2 regions of the Tissierella sp. QWL-11 genome follow, and region 1 is predicted to be linked to the other one. Evidence: a T-box and tRNA genes for the amino acid it is inferred to sense, from the RefSeq annotation. Region 1 holds a T-box; the other holds one or more tRNA genes.

Region 1 (8,077 bases):
CTATTTAAAACTTTTAAAAATGTATATGGACATTTAGAAGAGAATGGAATTTTTATATTTGATATAAACTCTTATTATAAACTTAAAAACATTATCGGGAATAATACTTTTGTAGAAGATAGAGAAAATATATATTACATATGGCAAAATGAATATGAAGAAGATAAAGATATATCTAATTTCTATTTAACCTTTTTTCATAGTGAAAATGGACATGCCTTTAGAAGATTTGATGAATTTCATAGAGAAAGGGCATATAAGATAGAAGAAATAGAAAGTCTTCTTCGAAGTGCAGGGTTTAAATTAATAGATATTTATGAAGGGTTCACATTTACGGAACCTAAGACCCAATCAGAACGAATTAATTTTGTGGCTATAAAATAATAAAAATGGGATATAATAATATTTAGCTGAATACTTAGAATTTTATTGACAAATAATGATAAATTGTGGTACTATACTATCAAAGATGGGTATATTTCCATTGTAAAGTTAATTGGAGGAATGTATAAAATGAAAACAGGTACAGTTAAATGGTTTAATGCTACAAAAGGATTTGGATTTATCTCAACTGAAGAAGGAGACGATGTATTCGTACACTTTTCAGCTATCCAAACAGATGGATTTAAAACTTTAGATGAGGGAGATCAAGTAGAGTTTGAAGTAGTAGAAGGAGAAAAAGGTCCTCAAGCTACTAATGTTACAAAATTATAATAATATCTTTAGATATATAATTTTATTGTAATTTAAAGCCCCGTATGGGGCTTTTCTAATTATGGAGGTAGATTATGAAAGATTATCTAATAAAAGCTATAGATAAAACTGGATCAATTAGAATAATACTAGCATCTACTACAAATTTAGTAGAGGATGCAAGAAATATCCATAGCACATCGCCTACAGCCTCAGCAGCTTTGGGAAGAAGCTTAACTGCAGGAGTGATTATGGGAAGTATGATGAAAAATGAAAAGGATGTAATGACCTTAAAAATCTCTGGAGATGGGCCAGGAGGAACCATATTTGTTGTTGCTAAAAATAATGGTAAAGTAAAAGGTGAAATGACAAATCCTGCTGCTGATGTTCCTAGTAGATTAGATGGAAAATTAGATGTAGGGACTTTAGTAGGTAAAAATGGTAATATAACAGTTATCATGGACTTAGGTCTTAAAGAGCCATATGTAGGCAGTTCAAATTTGATTACAGGTGAAATAGCAGAAGATCTTGCAAATTATTATTATCAATCAGAACAAACCCCATCTGTTGTTAGTCTAGGAGTTTTAGTTGATAGGGATATTTCTATAAAGGCATCAGGTGGATATATAATTCAATTGCTTCCAGGTGTATCTGAAGAAGATATAGAAAAAATAGAGAATAGCTTAAAGGATATAAAACCTATATCAACAATGATAGATTCAGGATATACATTAGAACAAATTATGGATGAGGTTTTAAAAGATTTTGAAATGAAGGTCTTAGATAAAATTGATATTTCATATGAATGTGATTGTGATAGAGATAGGATACAAAGGGTACTAAAGAGTTTAGGTAAAGAAGAAATTAAAAATATAATAGAAGAAGACGAGAAGGCAGAGTTAGTTTGTCATTTTTGTAATACGAAGTATCAGTTTAGCAAAGAACAATTACAAGCTTTGCTTGATGAATAAGATGGAAAAAATAGCACAAGAGAAATAATATGATTTGTTAAAATTATATTATTTCCGAGCTAAATTTAACAGTTTGAAATTTTTGGGAAGTTTAATAAAATTTATTGTTGACAATTAAGGTTATTTAAGGTATACTAGTCATTGTGATTAAGCACAGATAACTTTCACATTAGCCCAGATAGCTCAGTCGGTATAAGTAGGGATCCAAAATCGTGAATTTCGATTTTGTGAGCATCACTTAGTCCGCATAGTAAAGCTAAACAAGGGAAATAGATTGACTTACTGTAAGTAGAAATTACTTATTAAGCCCAGATAGCTCAGTCGGTAGAGCAGTAGACTGAAAATCTACGTGTCGCTGGTTCGATTCCGGCTCTGGGCACCAAAGTAATTGTGAATATGCGGAAGTGGCTCAGTGGTAGAGCATCGCCTTGCCAAGGCGAGGGTCGCGAGTTCGAATCTCGTCTTCCGCTCCATTAAAGTATTTTGCATTTTAAGATAGATGTACTCTTCGAGTGCTCCATATATGGCGGCATGGCCAAGTGGTAAGGCAGAGGCCTGCAAAGCCTTTATCCCCAGTTCAAATCTGGGTGCCGCCTCCAAATTCAACCTTCTAAATTAATTTAGAAGGTTTTTTCATGTAAGGAGATAAATATGTTTAATAATCCGTTTATACCTATTAAAAAGGCAAACATAGCAATTGTAGCGGGAAATGCAGATATAGATATAATAAATAAATTAGAAAATAAAAATATAAAAGTTATAAAAACAATTAAATGTGAAGATGTAGATGAATCTATAGCTTATCACCCAGATATAGTTATGCATCCTATCAACTACAACACTCTTATAATTGCACCAAATGTATTTTATTATTATAAAGATAAATTAAAGGGTTTGAATATAAATTTAATAAAGGGAGAAAGGAAATTAATTTGTAAATATCCTGGAGATATTGCATATAATGTAGGAAGAATATATAGAAATGCAATTCATAATTTTAGATATACAGATGAATTGTTGAAGTTTTATCTTCTTAAAGAAGGTTTAAATTTCATAGATGTAAAACAGGGTTATTCTAAATGTTCTATGTCTATAGTAGATGAAAGAAGTATTATAACTTCTGATAGACCTATATATTTAAAATTAAAAAATTTAGGCTTTGATGTATTAAATATAAAGCCAGGATTTATAGATTTAAAAGGCCAAAATTATGGATTTATAGGAGGATGTACAGGTAATATTTCTAAAGATTTACTTGTTTTTTCTGGAGTTTTAACAGAACATCCAGAAAAGGAAAAGATAGAAATGTTTATACGCTCTAAAAATAGAAATATAGAATATTTATCTAAAAAAAAGATAACAGATATTGGAACTATAATTAGTCTTTATTGTAATTAAAGTAAACTTTTATATAGTATATGCCATTTTAAAGAGCACATACTATTAAAAGAGGAGTGAAAATATGGATGCTATTAAGATTTATAGTAGTATACCTTTTGAAGAAATAGATTGTATGATTAAAAAGATACCAATGAAAAAAAATATAAATGTGGAATATAAAGATTATGAGGATAGATCTATTTATTCCTTTTTTTTGAAAAAACATAAACATACAGAAGAAATAGCATTTTTCAATATTTTGGCAGACTTTGTATATGAGATAATGATAAAATTTCATGCTATAGATCTAGTAGAAAATCATGTATATAAACTCTTGAGAGATATAGGAAATATAGAAAAGAAAGAAATAATACAAGAAGTATATACATTATTAATAGAAGATCGACATTTCATAAGTGAAAAAGAAGAAATAAAAGAAGAAATATTAGATTTTTTATTTCAAAATGATACTTTGATAGTAGATGGATATATAAGGTTTAGAAATAAAAATCTTTATAATTTAATAGAAAAGTCAATTAAAAGAGTCATTGGAGATATGCAGCTTGAAATTGAATACTCTGAGTTTATAGATATATTAAAGCATTTCTTAGCAAATCAGCCTCCTAGGATTGATACAGTAAATTTAATAGTTGAAAAAGATAAATTTCAATTATTAGACAAAGATAATAAAGTTGTAAAAAGAGATTCTATTAGTGAAATTTTAGAAGAAATTTATTATGATGATTTAACACAGGGAGATATACTTATTACTACATTAATAAATTTAGCTCCTGATAATATAATTTTACACAATAAAGGATGTACAGATGATAAATTACTATTAGTAATAGAGAAAGTTTTTGGAGATAGAATTAAAAATTGTTTAGGATGTAGTAAATGCAGAAAAGAAAAATATGATAATAATAAGGAGAAGTAGAGTTGAGTTTTCAACTCTTTTTTCTTTGACAAATTAATAATAAATGATATTATTATAAGAAAGAAATTAATGGAGGTACGTTTATGAGTCAAATAGTTAAACCATCGATTTTACCAGGATTCATGGAGTTGATTCCAGAAGAACAAATTTTATTTAATAAGATAATGGACACTATAAGATTTAATTATGAAAAATTTGGATTTCTTCCAATAGATACACCTGTTATTGAAAAATCAGAAGTTTTGTTAGCTAAAGGTGGAGGGGAGACAGAAAAGCAGATATATAGATTTGAAAAAGGATCTACTGATATGGCACTTAGATTCGATCTTACAGTTCCTTTAGCTAGATATGTTAGTCAACACTATTCTGAATTGAACTTTCCTTTTAGAAGATACCACATTGGGAAAGTATATAGAGGAGAAAGGAATCAAAGGGGAAGATTTAGAGAGTTTTATCAATGTGATATAGATATTGTAGGAAATGGGAAATTAGATATTGGCAATGATGCAGAAATTCCTGTAGTAATTTATTCTACATTCAAAGATTTAGGATTTGATAGTTTTACTATTAAAATAAATAATAGAAAAGTTTTAAAGGGTTTTTTTAGTAGTTTAAATATAAATGATTCTAAAATGGTACTTAGAACAGTGGACAAATTAGAGAAAATAGGAATTGATAAAACTAGAGAAGAATTAGAAGGTCAAGGTATAGATTCTACTTCTGTAGATAAGATAATGGATTTTATAAAGATTAAAGGGAATAATGATGATATATTAGATAGTTTGAAAAAATTAAATATTCAAGATGAAGTATTCAAAGAAGGTTTAGAAGAATTAGAGATAGTAATTGCTTATATTAGAACCTTTAAAGTACCAGAAGAAAATTTTGTAATTGACTTAACTATTGCTAGAGGCTTAGATTATTATACAGGAACTGTATATGAGACTCTTTTAAATGACTATCCTGGAATTGGAAGCGTATGCTCAGGTGGTAGATACGATGATTTAGCCACTTACTATACTAATCAGAAATTGCCGGGTGTAGGTATATCTATAGGTCTTACAAGGCTATTTTACCAACTTCGTGAAGGGAATATAATACAAACGGAAAAGCAATCTCTAACAGATGTTTTAATAATTCCTATGAAGGGGTATGCTAAAGAAGCTATAAAAGCTGTAGGTACTTTAAGAGATAATGGAATTAAAAGCCAAGTATATTTAGAAAGCGGTAAATTAGGTAAGAAATTTGCATATGCAGATAAATTAAATATTCCGTATGTAATAATAATCGGAGAAGAAGAAGTAAAAAATAATGTATATTCCTTTAGGGATATGAAATCAGGAGAGCAAAAAGATCTCACTATTGAAGAAGTAATTTCGTTGTTTTAATTAAAATTTTGTGATATAATTTAATTAAATATAAGAAAATATAAAAGACATTGAAGGGAAGAGTAAATTTTCCGAATCATTCAGAGAGGGAAGATCTTGGCTGGAAATCTTCTTATGATGAGTTAATTGAAAACCACCCCTGAGTCAAAACTTATTAAGTATTAATAGGTTTTCGCTAAAGGCGTTATTTAAATGAGAATCAATTAGGGTGGAACCACGAAGTTAAAACCTATCGTCCCTACAATTTTTTGTAGAGATGATAGGTTTTTTTATGACCTAACACAACAAGCGTAGCGAGACTGCGCATGACTAACTTAGCGAGGAATAGTGAGCTTTAGTAAATTTAAATATAATAAATATTAAATATAATTTAGAAATAGGAGGATAAAGATGGAAAATATAAAGATTACTTTGCCAGATGGCTCCATAAGAGAATATGAAAAGGGTATAAAAGTATATGATGTAGCCAAAGATATATCAGAAGGTTTAGCAAGAGCATCTTTAGGAGCTGTGGTAAATGGTAAGACTAAAGGAATGCAAGAAGAGATAAATGAAGATGCTGATTTTAAAGTTGTGAAATTTGAAGATAAAGAGGGAAAACAAATCTTTTGGCATACTTCAGCACATATTATGGCTTTAGCTGTGCAAAAATTATTCCCGGATGTTAAATTTGCCATAGGGCCAGCTATAGATAATGGATTTTATTATGACTTTGATACTGAGCATAGATTTACTCCAGAGGATTTAGAAAAAATTGAAGTAGAAATGAAAAAAATTGCCAAAGAAGATCATACTTTAGAAAGATTTGTAATGCCTAAAGATGAAGCTTTAAAATATTTTAAGGATAGAGATGAAGAATACAAAGTTGATTTGATAGAAAATTTGCCAGAAGATGAAGAAATATCTTTTTATAAATTAGGAGACTTTACAGATCTATGTGCAGGACCACATTTATATAATACTAAGAAGGTAAAGGCTATCAAACTTTTAAGTATAGCAGGGGCATATTGGCGTGGAGATGAAAACAATAAGATGCTTCAAAGGATTTATGGAACAACTTATGAAAAGAAAAAAGATTTAGAAGCATATTTAAATAGATTAGAAGAAGCTAAAAAAAGAGATCATAGAAAATTAGGTAAAGAACTAGACTTATTTACTATGCATGAAGAGGGTCCAGGATTTCCATTTTTCCATCCAAATGGTATGGTAATAAGAAATACATTAGAAAACTTTTGGAGAGAAGAGCATATAAAAAATGGGTATGAAGAAATTAAGACACCTATTATACTAAATGAATCTCTATGGCATCAGTCAGGACATTGGGATCATTATCAAGAAAATATGTACTTTACTAAAATAGATGAAGAGGACTTTGCCATTAAACCCATGAACTGTCCAGGGTCTATATTAGTATATAAATCAGATATGCACAGCTATAGAGATCTTCCACTTAGATGGGGAGAGTTAGGACTTGTTCATAGACATGAATTATCAGGAGCGCTGCATGGACTTATGAGAGTTAGAAGTTTTACTCAAGATGATGCCCATCTATACACTCTTCCTAGTCAAATAAAAGAAGAACTAATAGGAATAATAGAACTAGCAGATCGTATATATAATATATTTGGATTTAAATATCATGTAGAACTATCTACTAGGCCAGAAAATTCTATGGGAACAGAAGAGCAGTGGGAAATTGCTACAAATGGACTTAGGGAAGCTTTGGAAGAAAAGAATGTTAAATATATCTTAAATGAAGGTGACGGAGCTTTTTATGGTCCTAAGATAGATTTTCATCTAGAAGATGCTATAGGTAGAACTTGGCAATGTGGAACTATCCAGTTAGACTTCCAAATGCCTGAGAGATTTGATATAAGCTATATAGATAAGGATAATGAAAAGAAAAGACCTGTAATGATCCATAGAACAATATTTGGAAGTATGGAAAGATTTATGGGAATATTAATAGAACACTATGCAGGTAAATTCCCAACTTGGCTAGCTCCAGTTCAAGTAACTGTACTACCTATTTCAGATAAATTTAATGAATATGCCTATGAAATAAAAGATAAGATGAAAGAAAAAAATATTAGAATTACTGTAGATGATAGAGCAGAAAAAATAGGATATAAAATAAGAGAAGCAAGAAATAAAAGAATTCCTTATATGTTAATAGTAGGAGAAAAAGAAGTAAATGAAAATATGGTATCTGTTAGGAAAATGGGTCAAGGAGATATAGGTGGAATAAAGGTAGATAAATTTATAGAAGATGTTCTAAAAGAAACAGAAGAAAAATCTTTATAAAACATATAAAAGGTAGGGAAAATTTTCTCTACCTTTTAATTTTTAATCGATGCTTTCTTATACATTTTAAATATCTTATTTAAGCCATTACTATCTATAGTTTCATTTTCTAAAAGATTGTTGGCTATTTCATATAGAATGTCAATATTATCCCCTATAATTCTTTTAGCTTCTTCATAAGCCTTATCAGTTATTTTTTTGATTTCTACTCTAATGTTATTTGAATTATATCTTATATACATTTCATCTAAGGCTAAATTCCCCATAGGACTCATACCATAACTACATATCATCTGTCTTGCTATATCTGTAGCCTTGTTTAAATCATCTTTTGCTCCTGTGGTTACTTCTTTAAAAATCAATTCTTCAGCAGCCCTACCTGCTAATAGACCAGTTATCTTATA
Region 2 (8,077 bases), 310 kb from region 1:
GGATCAATAGCACTTGTAATAGGTAATGAAGGGAAAGGCATCTCTAGAATAGTAAAGGAAAAATGTGATGTGCTTATTAAAATTCCAATGATGGGAAAAGTATCTTCTTTGAATGCTTCAGCCTCTGCAGCTATTTTAATATATGAAGTAGTAAAGGTAAGGCATGAGAAAAAAGAAAAATAAGCAAAAAGAATATTTATTTGTAGATGCTTATAATATTATAAATGCATGGGATAGTTTGAGAAAAATATCTGATATAAATTTAGAGGAGGCAAGGATTGAACTCTTAGAAATATTAGCAGAGTACCATCACATTTCAGGTATTGAAATCATTGTAGTATTTGACGCTCATTTAGTGAAATCTAACAATGGAAAAGAAGAATACTATAAGGGAATAAAGGTAGTATTTACTAAAGAAAATCATACAGCAGATCACTATATTGAAAAGACCTTAGATTCCCTTGGGAGAATTAAAAAAATCCGAGTAGCAACTTCGGATTGGCTAGAGCAACAGATGATTCTATCCAGGGGAGGGACACGGATATCTGCTAGGGAGTTAGAAATAGAAATATTAAATAAAAAAAGGATAATTGAGAAGAGAATCATTTCTAAAAAACAAAAAGAAAATTTACATCTTAATGGATTAGATAAAGAAATAATAGAAAAATTAAATAATTGGGGAAAAACAAAGGATTAGTCTTGACTATAATTATAAATTTATTTATAATTATAGTGATTGCTTGGGATAGAGGGGGACTCAATTTGGGACATTCTTTGCAGAAGAAGTTAGATTCTTTTTATGAGGATATGAGGGATGAAGAAATTGTAAGTATCGCAAGAGATGGAGATCATTTAGCATTGGACTATCTATTAAACAAATACAAAAACTATGTCAGTGGGAAGGCATGTATGTATTTTTTAATAGGTGCAGACAGGGATGATATTATACAGGAGGGTATGATAGGCCTTTTTAAGGCCATAAGAGACTATAATAAGGACAAGCTTGCTTCTTTTAAGTCTTTTGCTGAAATATGTATTACTAGACAAATTATTACAGCAATCAAAACTGCAACTAGGCAAAAGCACATACCGCTAAATTCGTATATATCTTTAAATAAACCTGTCTATGAAGAAGGATCTGATAGAACTTTATTAGATATGATAGAGGGCTTTGCTATTACTGATCCCATGGAGGTATGCATAGGCAATGAGAATGTAAACAATATGGAAACTGATATTTTAAATTCTCTTAGTGAATTAGAATATGAAGTCTTAGAGTCATATGTAAAGGGAGGTTCTTATCAAGATATAGCAAAAGAACTAGATAGGGATCCGAAGAGTGTAGATAATGCACTTCAAAGGGTAAAGAAAAAGCTTGAGAAATGTTTAAATTATTCTTAAGGGAAAATTATATTGACAAGTAGTCAAGAAAGTAGTAAACTATGTAGCAACTGGCCCACGTAGCTCAGTAGGTAGAGCACTTGCATGGTAAGCAAGAGGTCACCGGTTCAAATCCGGTCGTGGGCTCCATTAAGAATATAGAAATGAAACACACGGCAGAGTTTTCTTAAAGATTTTAATTATTGAGGAGGAGTAGAAAATGGGTAAGGCAAAATTTGAAAGAAATAAACCCCACGTAAACATAGGAACAATAGGACACGTAGACCACGGTAAAACAACACTAACAGCAGCAATCACAATAGTATTAAACAACAGATTTGGTTCAGGAGAAGGAGTAAGCTATGACAATATAGATAAAGCTCCAGAAGAAAGAGAAAGAGGAATTACAATCTCAACATCTCACGTAGAATACGAAACAGATGCTCGTCACTATGCACACGTAGACTGCCCAGGCCATGCTGACTACGTAAAGAACATGATCACAGGAGCAGCACAAATGGATGGAGCAATCCTAGTAGTATCAGCAGCAGATGGTCCAATGCCACAAACAAGAGAGCATATCTTACTATCAAGAAACGTAGGAGTGCCTAAAATAGTAGTATTCTTAAACAAAGAAGATATGGTAGATGACGAAGAACTAATCGAATTAGTAGAAATGGAAGTAAGAGAATTACTATCTGAATATGACTTTGATGGAGATGGAACACCAATCACAGTAGGATCAGCTTTAAAAGCAATTGAAGCTCCAGACAGTGAATGGGGAGATAAAATAGTAGCATTAATGAAGACAGTAGATGAGTACATTCCAGCACCAGAAAGAGATACAGACAAACCATTCCTAATGCCAGTAGAAGACGTATTCTCAATAACAGGAAGAGGAACAGTAGCAACAGGAAGAGTAGAAAGAGGAGTAGTAAAAACAGGAGACAATGTAGAGATAGTAGGATTAGCAGAAGCTCCAAGAACAGTAGTAGTAACAGGAGTAGAAATGTTTAGAAAACTACTAGATGAAGCACAAGCAGGAGATAATATAGGAGCATTACTAAGAGGAGTACAAAGAGAAGAAATTGAAAGAGGTCAAGTATTAGCAAAGCCGAAATCAATACAACCTTTTACAAAATTCGAATCAGAAGTATATGTACTATCAAAAGATGAAGGTGGAAGACATACACCATTCTTCAACGGATATAGACCACAATTCTACTTCAGAACAACAGATGTAACAGGAGACATTCAGTTAGAAGAAGGAGTAGAAATGGTAATGCCAGGAGATAACTCCAAATTCACTATAGAACTTATAACACCAATAGCAATAGAAGAAGGACTAAGATTTTCAATACGTGAAGGTGGAAGAACAGTAGGTTCAGGAGTTGTAACTAAGATTATTGGATAATTTTAAATATGGGAGGCTAAGCCCTCCCTTGTTTTATGATTAAAATGAAAAAAGATGGAAACAGTAATTAGTAACAATACAATAGATATATTTATTGACATACAATTTTATTTATGATAATTTATATAAGTACCGTAAATAAGAATATTTTCATATAGATATTGTACACTAGGAGGTGTTTTATATGAGAGATAGAATTATATTAGCATGTACTGAATGTAAACAAAGAAATTACGTATCTAAAAAAAATAAAAAGAATACTACAGAAAGAGTAGAGCTTAATAAATATTGTAAATTCTGCAAGAAGCATACTGTGCATAAAGAAACAAAATAATTATTAATTAAGGATGTGAAACTCATGGCAACTCAAGCTGGAAGCAGTAAGTCTAAATTGAGTAGATATTTTAGAGGAGTTAAGTCTGAATTTAAAAAGGTAATTTGGCCAGATAAAAATAAATTAATAAATTATACTGGAGTAGTTATACTATTAAGTGGAGTTATTTCTTTAATTGTATATATACTTGATTTACTAATGCATGGTGCTTTAGGTTTAATTATTCAGTAGTAAGAGGGAGGGAAGGACCCGGAGGTCCCTATAGATGGTAGAATTCAAAAGTAGAGAAGAAAGGGCCAAAGATGCTAATTGGTATGTAGTTCATACTTATTCTGGTCATGAAAATAAGGTTAAAGCTAATCTTGAAAAGATGGTAGAAAATAGAGGTATGAAAGATGACATATTTGAAGTAGCGGTCCCAACTGAGGAATATGTTGAAACTAAAGCGGGCAGTACAAAGGGGAAATTGAAAGAAAGAAAATTATTTCCTGGATATGTTTTAGTTAAGATGATAGTTAATGATGAATCCTGGTATTTAGTTAGAAATACCAGAGGTGTAACAGGCTTTGTAGGACCTGCATCTAAGCCTATTCCTTTGTCCAAAGAAGAGGTAAAAGCATTGGGAGTTCAAGAGGTTGTAGCTCCTAATATTGACTTTAAAGTTAAAGATGCAGTAAAAATCACATCTGGTCCCTTTGGAAATTTCGTTGGAAACATTGAAAGTATAAATATGGACAAGGAAAAAGTAAAGGTCTATGTTTCTATGTTTGGAAGAGAGACCTTAGTAGAGTTAGAGTTTGACCAAATAGAAAAAAATTAGTTTTTTAAAGCAATTATGCTTTTTAAATAGCTTCAAAAAAGTGGAAGGGATATCCCGTTAAACCACAAGTATATGAGGAGGTGTAAGTCAAATGGCAAAAAAAGTTATAGCCGTTGTAAAATTACAAATACCTGCAGGGAAAGCAACTCCAGCGCCACCAGTTGGAACAGCTCTTGGACCACATGGTGTTAATATAATGCAATTTACTAAAGAGTTCAATGCTAAAACAGCAGATCAAGCAGGAATGATTATTCCAGTAGTTCTTACAGTTTATCAAGATAGATCATTTAGTTTCATAACTAAGACTCCACCAGTTGCAGTATTAATTAAAAAGACTTTGGGGATTGAAACAGCTTCATCTGAACCAAACAAAAACAAAGTTGCAAAACTAAGCAAGGCTCAATTAAAAGAAATAGCTGAAATAAAAATGCCGGATTTAAATGCAGGTTCTATTGAAGCTGCTATGAATATGATAGCAGGAACAGCTAGAAGTATGGGTGTGGAAGTAGAAGCTTAAATAGATTAGTGGGAGGTTAATTCCGTATACCACAAGGAGGAATGAATATAAATGGCAAAAAAAGGAAAGAAATATCAAGAGAGTTTTAAGCTTATAGACAGAACTAATTTATATGATGTTGACGAAGCTATGGACTTAGTACTTAAAACTGCAAAAGCTAGTTTTGATGAAACAGTAGATTTAGCTGTTAGATTGGGAGTAGACCCTAAACACGCAGATCAACAAGTAAGAGGGGCTATAGTATTACCTAATGGAACAGGAAGAAGTAGAAAAGTATTAGTTATAGCTAAAGGTGAAAAACAAAAAGAAGCAGAAGCTGCAGGTGCTGATTTTGTAGGTGGAGAAGAAATGGTGCAAAAAATCCAATCAGAGAACTGGTTAGATTTTGATGTAGTAGTTTCAACTCCGGATATGATGGGTGTAGTAGGTAGAGTAGGTAGATTGCTTGGACCTAAAGGGCTTATGCCAAACCCAAAATCAGGAACTGTAACTTTTGATATAGAGAAAGCAGTTAAGGAAATAAAAGCAGGAAAAGTTGAATACAGAGTAGATAAAGCAAGTATAGTACATGTTCCAATAGGAAAAGTTTCCTTTGGAGAAGAAAAGTTAAAAGAAAACTTTGAAACAATGATGGATGCTTTATTGAAAGCAAAACCTTCAGCTGCTAAGGGTAGATATTTAAAAACTGTTACCTTATCAAGCACTATGGGTCCTGGTGTTAAAATAAACCCACAAAAACTTTCAGAAAATAAATAAATAAATAAATTGTTGACAAGTACAAACTTTGTTGATATTATATTTATGTTAATTAAATAGCTTACCGTAGACAGTAGGAACTCTTAAGAGTTTAAATTACCTACCGAGGTGAAGATTATACTAATTTGAAATTAGAGTCTCTTCGTGTCTACGTAAGGGACTTTTATTTATTTAGATGAATTATGGGAGGTGACGTCAGTGAAGGAACAAACCCTTCAAGCTAAAACTCAAAATGTAGAAGAAATAAAAGGGAAAATTAAAGATGCGGAATCCATAATATTAGTAGACTATAGAGGCTTAGATGTTGAACAATTAACAGAGTTAAGAGAACAATATAGAAAAGCTGGAGTTGAATATAAAGTTTACAAAAACACTATGATGAGATTTGCTTTTAAAGATTCAGGATTTGAAGGATTTAATGAGTTTTTAAAAGGTCCATCTGCAGTAGCTTTTGGATATGGTGATCCAGTTCAAGCTGCAAAGATAACATCTGAATTTGCTAAAGACAATGAAAAATTAGAGATAAAAGCTGGTATAGTAGATGGGAAAATAATCAATGTAGATCAAGTAAAAGATCTAGCTGATTTACCATCAAAAGAAGTACTTATTGCTCAAGCTCTAGGTGGATTAAACGCACCAATTCAAGGATTTGCAAATGTACTTCAAGGTACAATAAGATCCTTAGCTATAGTATTAAATGCTGTAGCTGAAACAAAAGAAGCATAAAAATAAAATAAAATGAATATTAAATGGAGGTATTTATAAAAATGGCAAGCGAAAAAGTAACAAACTTAATAGAAGAAGTAAAGAATTTAACTGTATTAGAATTAGCTGATTTAGTAAAAGCTTTAGAAGAAGAATTTGGTGTAAGTGCAGCAGCTCCTGCAGCTGTAGCAGCAGCACCAGCAGCTGGAGGCGCAGCTCCTGCAGCAGCTGAAAAAACTGAATTTGATGTAGTACTTGCAGAAGCAGGTGGACAAAAAATCAAAGTAATAAAAGCTGTTAGAGAAATCACTGGATTAGGACTTAAAGATGCTAAAGAATTAGTAGACAATGCTCCAAAACCAATAAAAGAAGGAGCTTCTAAAGAAGAGGCTGAAGAAATGAAAACTAAATTAGAAGAAGCAGGAGCAGTTGTAGAAGTAAAATAGTAAAACACAAATAAAAAAGGCTTTCTTAAGAAAGCCTTTTTTATTAATCTATAGGAAAGTTGTTACTTTACTATTTTATCTAATATAGGCTTTTCGTACATAGATTTAAATTTTTTATTGCTTAGATTATTGACATATTATCCTATGTATGATAGTATAAAATACTGCGATAATAGAGATAATTATGTTTTTTTGTATAATTAATTGTCTATATGGCAATATTATATATATATTTGGAATGTATTACCAAAAGTATTTAGTGCTTTTGGATATTTTAGTTTAATAAGGGGTGAATTTTTTATGGTACATCCTGTAACATATGGCAAACGAGTCAGGATGAGTTATTCTCGTATTGAAGAAGTATTAGATCTACCTGATTTGATTGAGGTGCAAAAATCATCTTTTGAGTGGTTTCAAGAAGAAGGTTTAAAGGAAGTTTTTGAAGACATTTCTCCAATTCAAGATTACACGGGTAATCTTATTTTAGAGTTTGTAAACTACAATATAGGAGATTCTTTAAAGTATGATGAAGATGAAGCAAGAGAAAGAGATGCTAATTATTCTGCACCTTTAAAGGTAAAGGTTAGATTAATTAACAAAGAAACAGGAGAAGTAAAAGAGCAAGAGGTCTTTATGGGAGACATGCCATTGATGACAGAAAAGGGAACTTTTATTATCAATGGAGCTGAAAGGGTAGTAGTAAGTCAGCTAGTTAGATCTCCGGGTGTATACTTTGTAGAAAGTATAGATAAAACTGGAAAGAGATTATACTCTTCAACAGTAATTCCTAATAGAGGTGCTTGGTTAGAATATGAAGCAGACTCCAATGATATAGTCTATGTAAGAGTAGACAGAACTAGAAAGGTACCTGCAACGGTTCTATTGAAGGCTTTAGGAATAGTAAGTGATACAGAAATCATATCTGTACTTGGAGAAACTGAACAAGTTTTAAATACTCTTGAAAAAGATAGCACTACAACTCAAGAAGAAGCTCTTTTAGAAATATATAAAAGGCTTCGACCAGGAGAACCTCCAACTGTGGATAGTGCTAGTTCTATGATAAATAATATGTTTTTTGATTATAGAAGATATGATCTAGCTAAGGTTGGAAGATATAAATTCAATAAGAAACTAGCTTTATATAATAGGATATACGGAAGAAAGGCTGCTGAAGATATTATAAATCCTGAAACAGGAGAATTATTTGTTGAAAAGGGAGAAATTATATCTAGAGACCTTGCTATAGAAATTGAAAACAGCGGGATCTATGTAGTAGATGTATTAGGACAAGATGATAAAATAGTTAGAGTTTTAGGCAATAAATTTGTTAGTCCAAATGCTTTTGATCTTCCGTTTTCTCTAAGTGATCTAGGCTTAAAAGAAAAAGTTTATTATCCTGTAATGAAAGAGTTAATAGAAACTTATGAAGATCCTGAAGAGTTAAAAAGCGAGATTGAAGAGAGGATAAAAGAAATTTCACCTAAACATATTATACTAGATGATATAGTTGCTAGTTTAAACTATGAGTTTAATCTTTTCAATGGAATTGGATATACAGATGACATTGATCACTTAGGTAATAGAAGAATAAGATCTGTTGGTGAACTTTTACAAAATCAATTTAGGATTGGACTATCAAGGATGGAAAGAGTAGTTAGAGAGAGAATGACTATTCAAGATGTTGATGTAGCAACTCCTCAAGCTC

What was found. The T-box of region 1 lies ahead of thrS (threonine--tRNA ligase). A T-box ahead of a tRNA ligase gene usually reads a tRNA of that ligase, here a tRNA-Thr.
Region 2: it has a tRNA-Thr gene. The T-box ahead of thrS (threonine--tRNA ligase) is inferred to sense a tRNA for this amino acid. The anticodon was not compared.

What each region holds. Positions count from the first base shown of each region.
Region 1 covers NZ_CM178750.1:1,937,636-1,945,712, reverse strand. The annotation lists gene AC4PG3_RS09565 (class I SAM-dependent DNA methyltransferase) at 1-384, shown strand, start outside; gene AC4PG3_RS09560 (cold-shock protein) at 514-714, shown strand; gene hslO (Hsp33 family molecular chaperone HslO) at 789-1,664, shown strand; tRNA gene AC4PG3_RS09550 (tRNA-Phe) at 1,971-2,046, shown strand; tRNA gene AC4PG3_RS09545 (tRNA-Gly) at 2,063-2,137, shown strand; tRNA gene AC4PG3_RS09540 (tRNA-Cys) at 2,190-2,263, shown strand; gene AC4PG3_RS09535 (DUF6873 family GME fold protein) at 2,316-3,062, shown strand; gene ytxC (sporulation protein YtxC) at 3,127-3,981, shown strand; gene hisS (histidine--tRNA ligase) at 4,065-5,369, shown strand; T-box leader at 5,411-5,612, shown strand; gene thrS (threonine--tRNA ligase) at 5,760-7,673, shown strand; gene AC4PG3_RS09515 (ATP-dependent metallopeptidase FtsH/Yme1/Tma family protein) at 7,709-8,077, opposite strand, start outside.
Region 2 covers NZ_CM178750.1:2,252,212-2,260,288, reverse strand. The annotation lists gene rlmB (23S rRNA (guanosine(2251)-2'-O)-methyltransferase RlmB) at 1-183, shown strand, start outside; gene AC4PG3_RS11295 (NYN domain-containing protein) at 164-697, shown strand; gene sigH (RNA polymerase sporulation sigma factor SigH) at 763-1,401, shown strand; tRNA gene AC4PG3_RS11285 (tRNA-Thr) at 1,455-1,530, shown strand; gene tuf (elongation factor Tu) at 1,601-2,794, shown strand; gene rpmG (50S ribosomal protein L33) at 2,979-3,128, shown strand; gene secE (preprotein translocase subunit SecE) at 3,153-3,359, shown strand; gene nusG (transcription termination/antitermination protein NusG) at 3,394-3,948, shown strand; gene rplK (50S ribosomal protein L11) at 4,040-4,465, shown strand; gene rplA (50S ribosomal protein L1) at 4,517-5,221, shown strand; ribosomal protein L10 leader region at 5,268-5,397, shown strand; gene rplJ (50S ribosomal protein L10) at 5,420-5,947, shown strand; gene rplL (50S ribosomal protein L7/L12) at 5,989-6,372, shown strand; gene rpoB (DNA-directed RNA polymerase subunit beta) at 6,673-8,077, shown strand, end outside.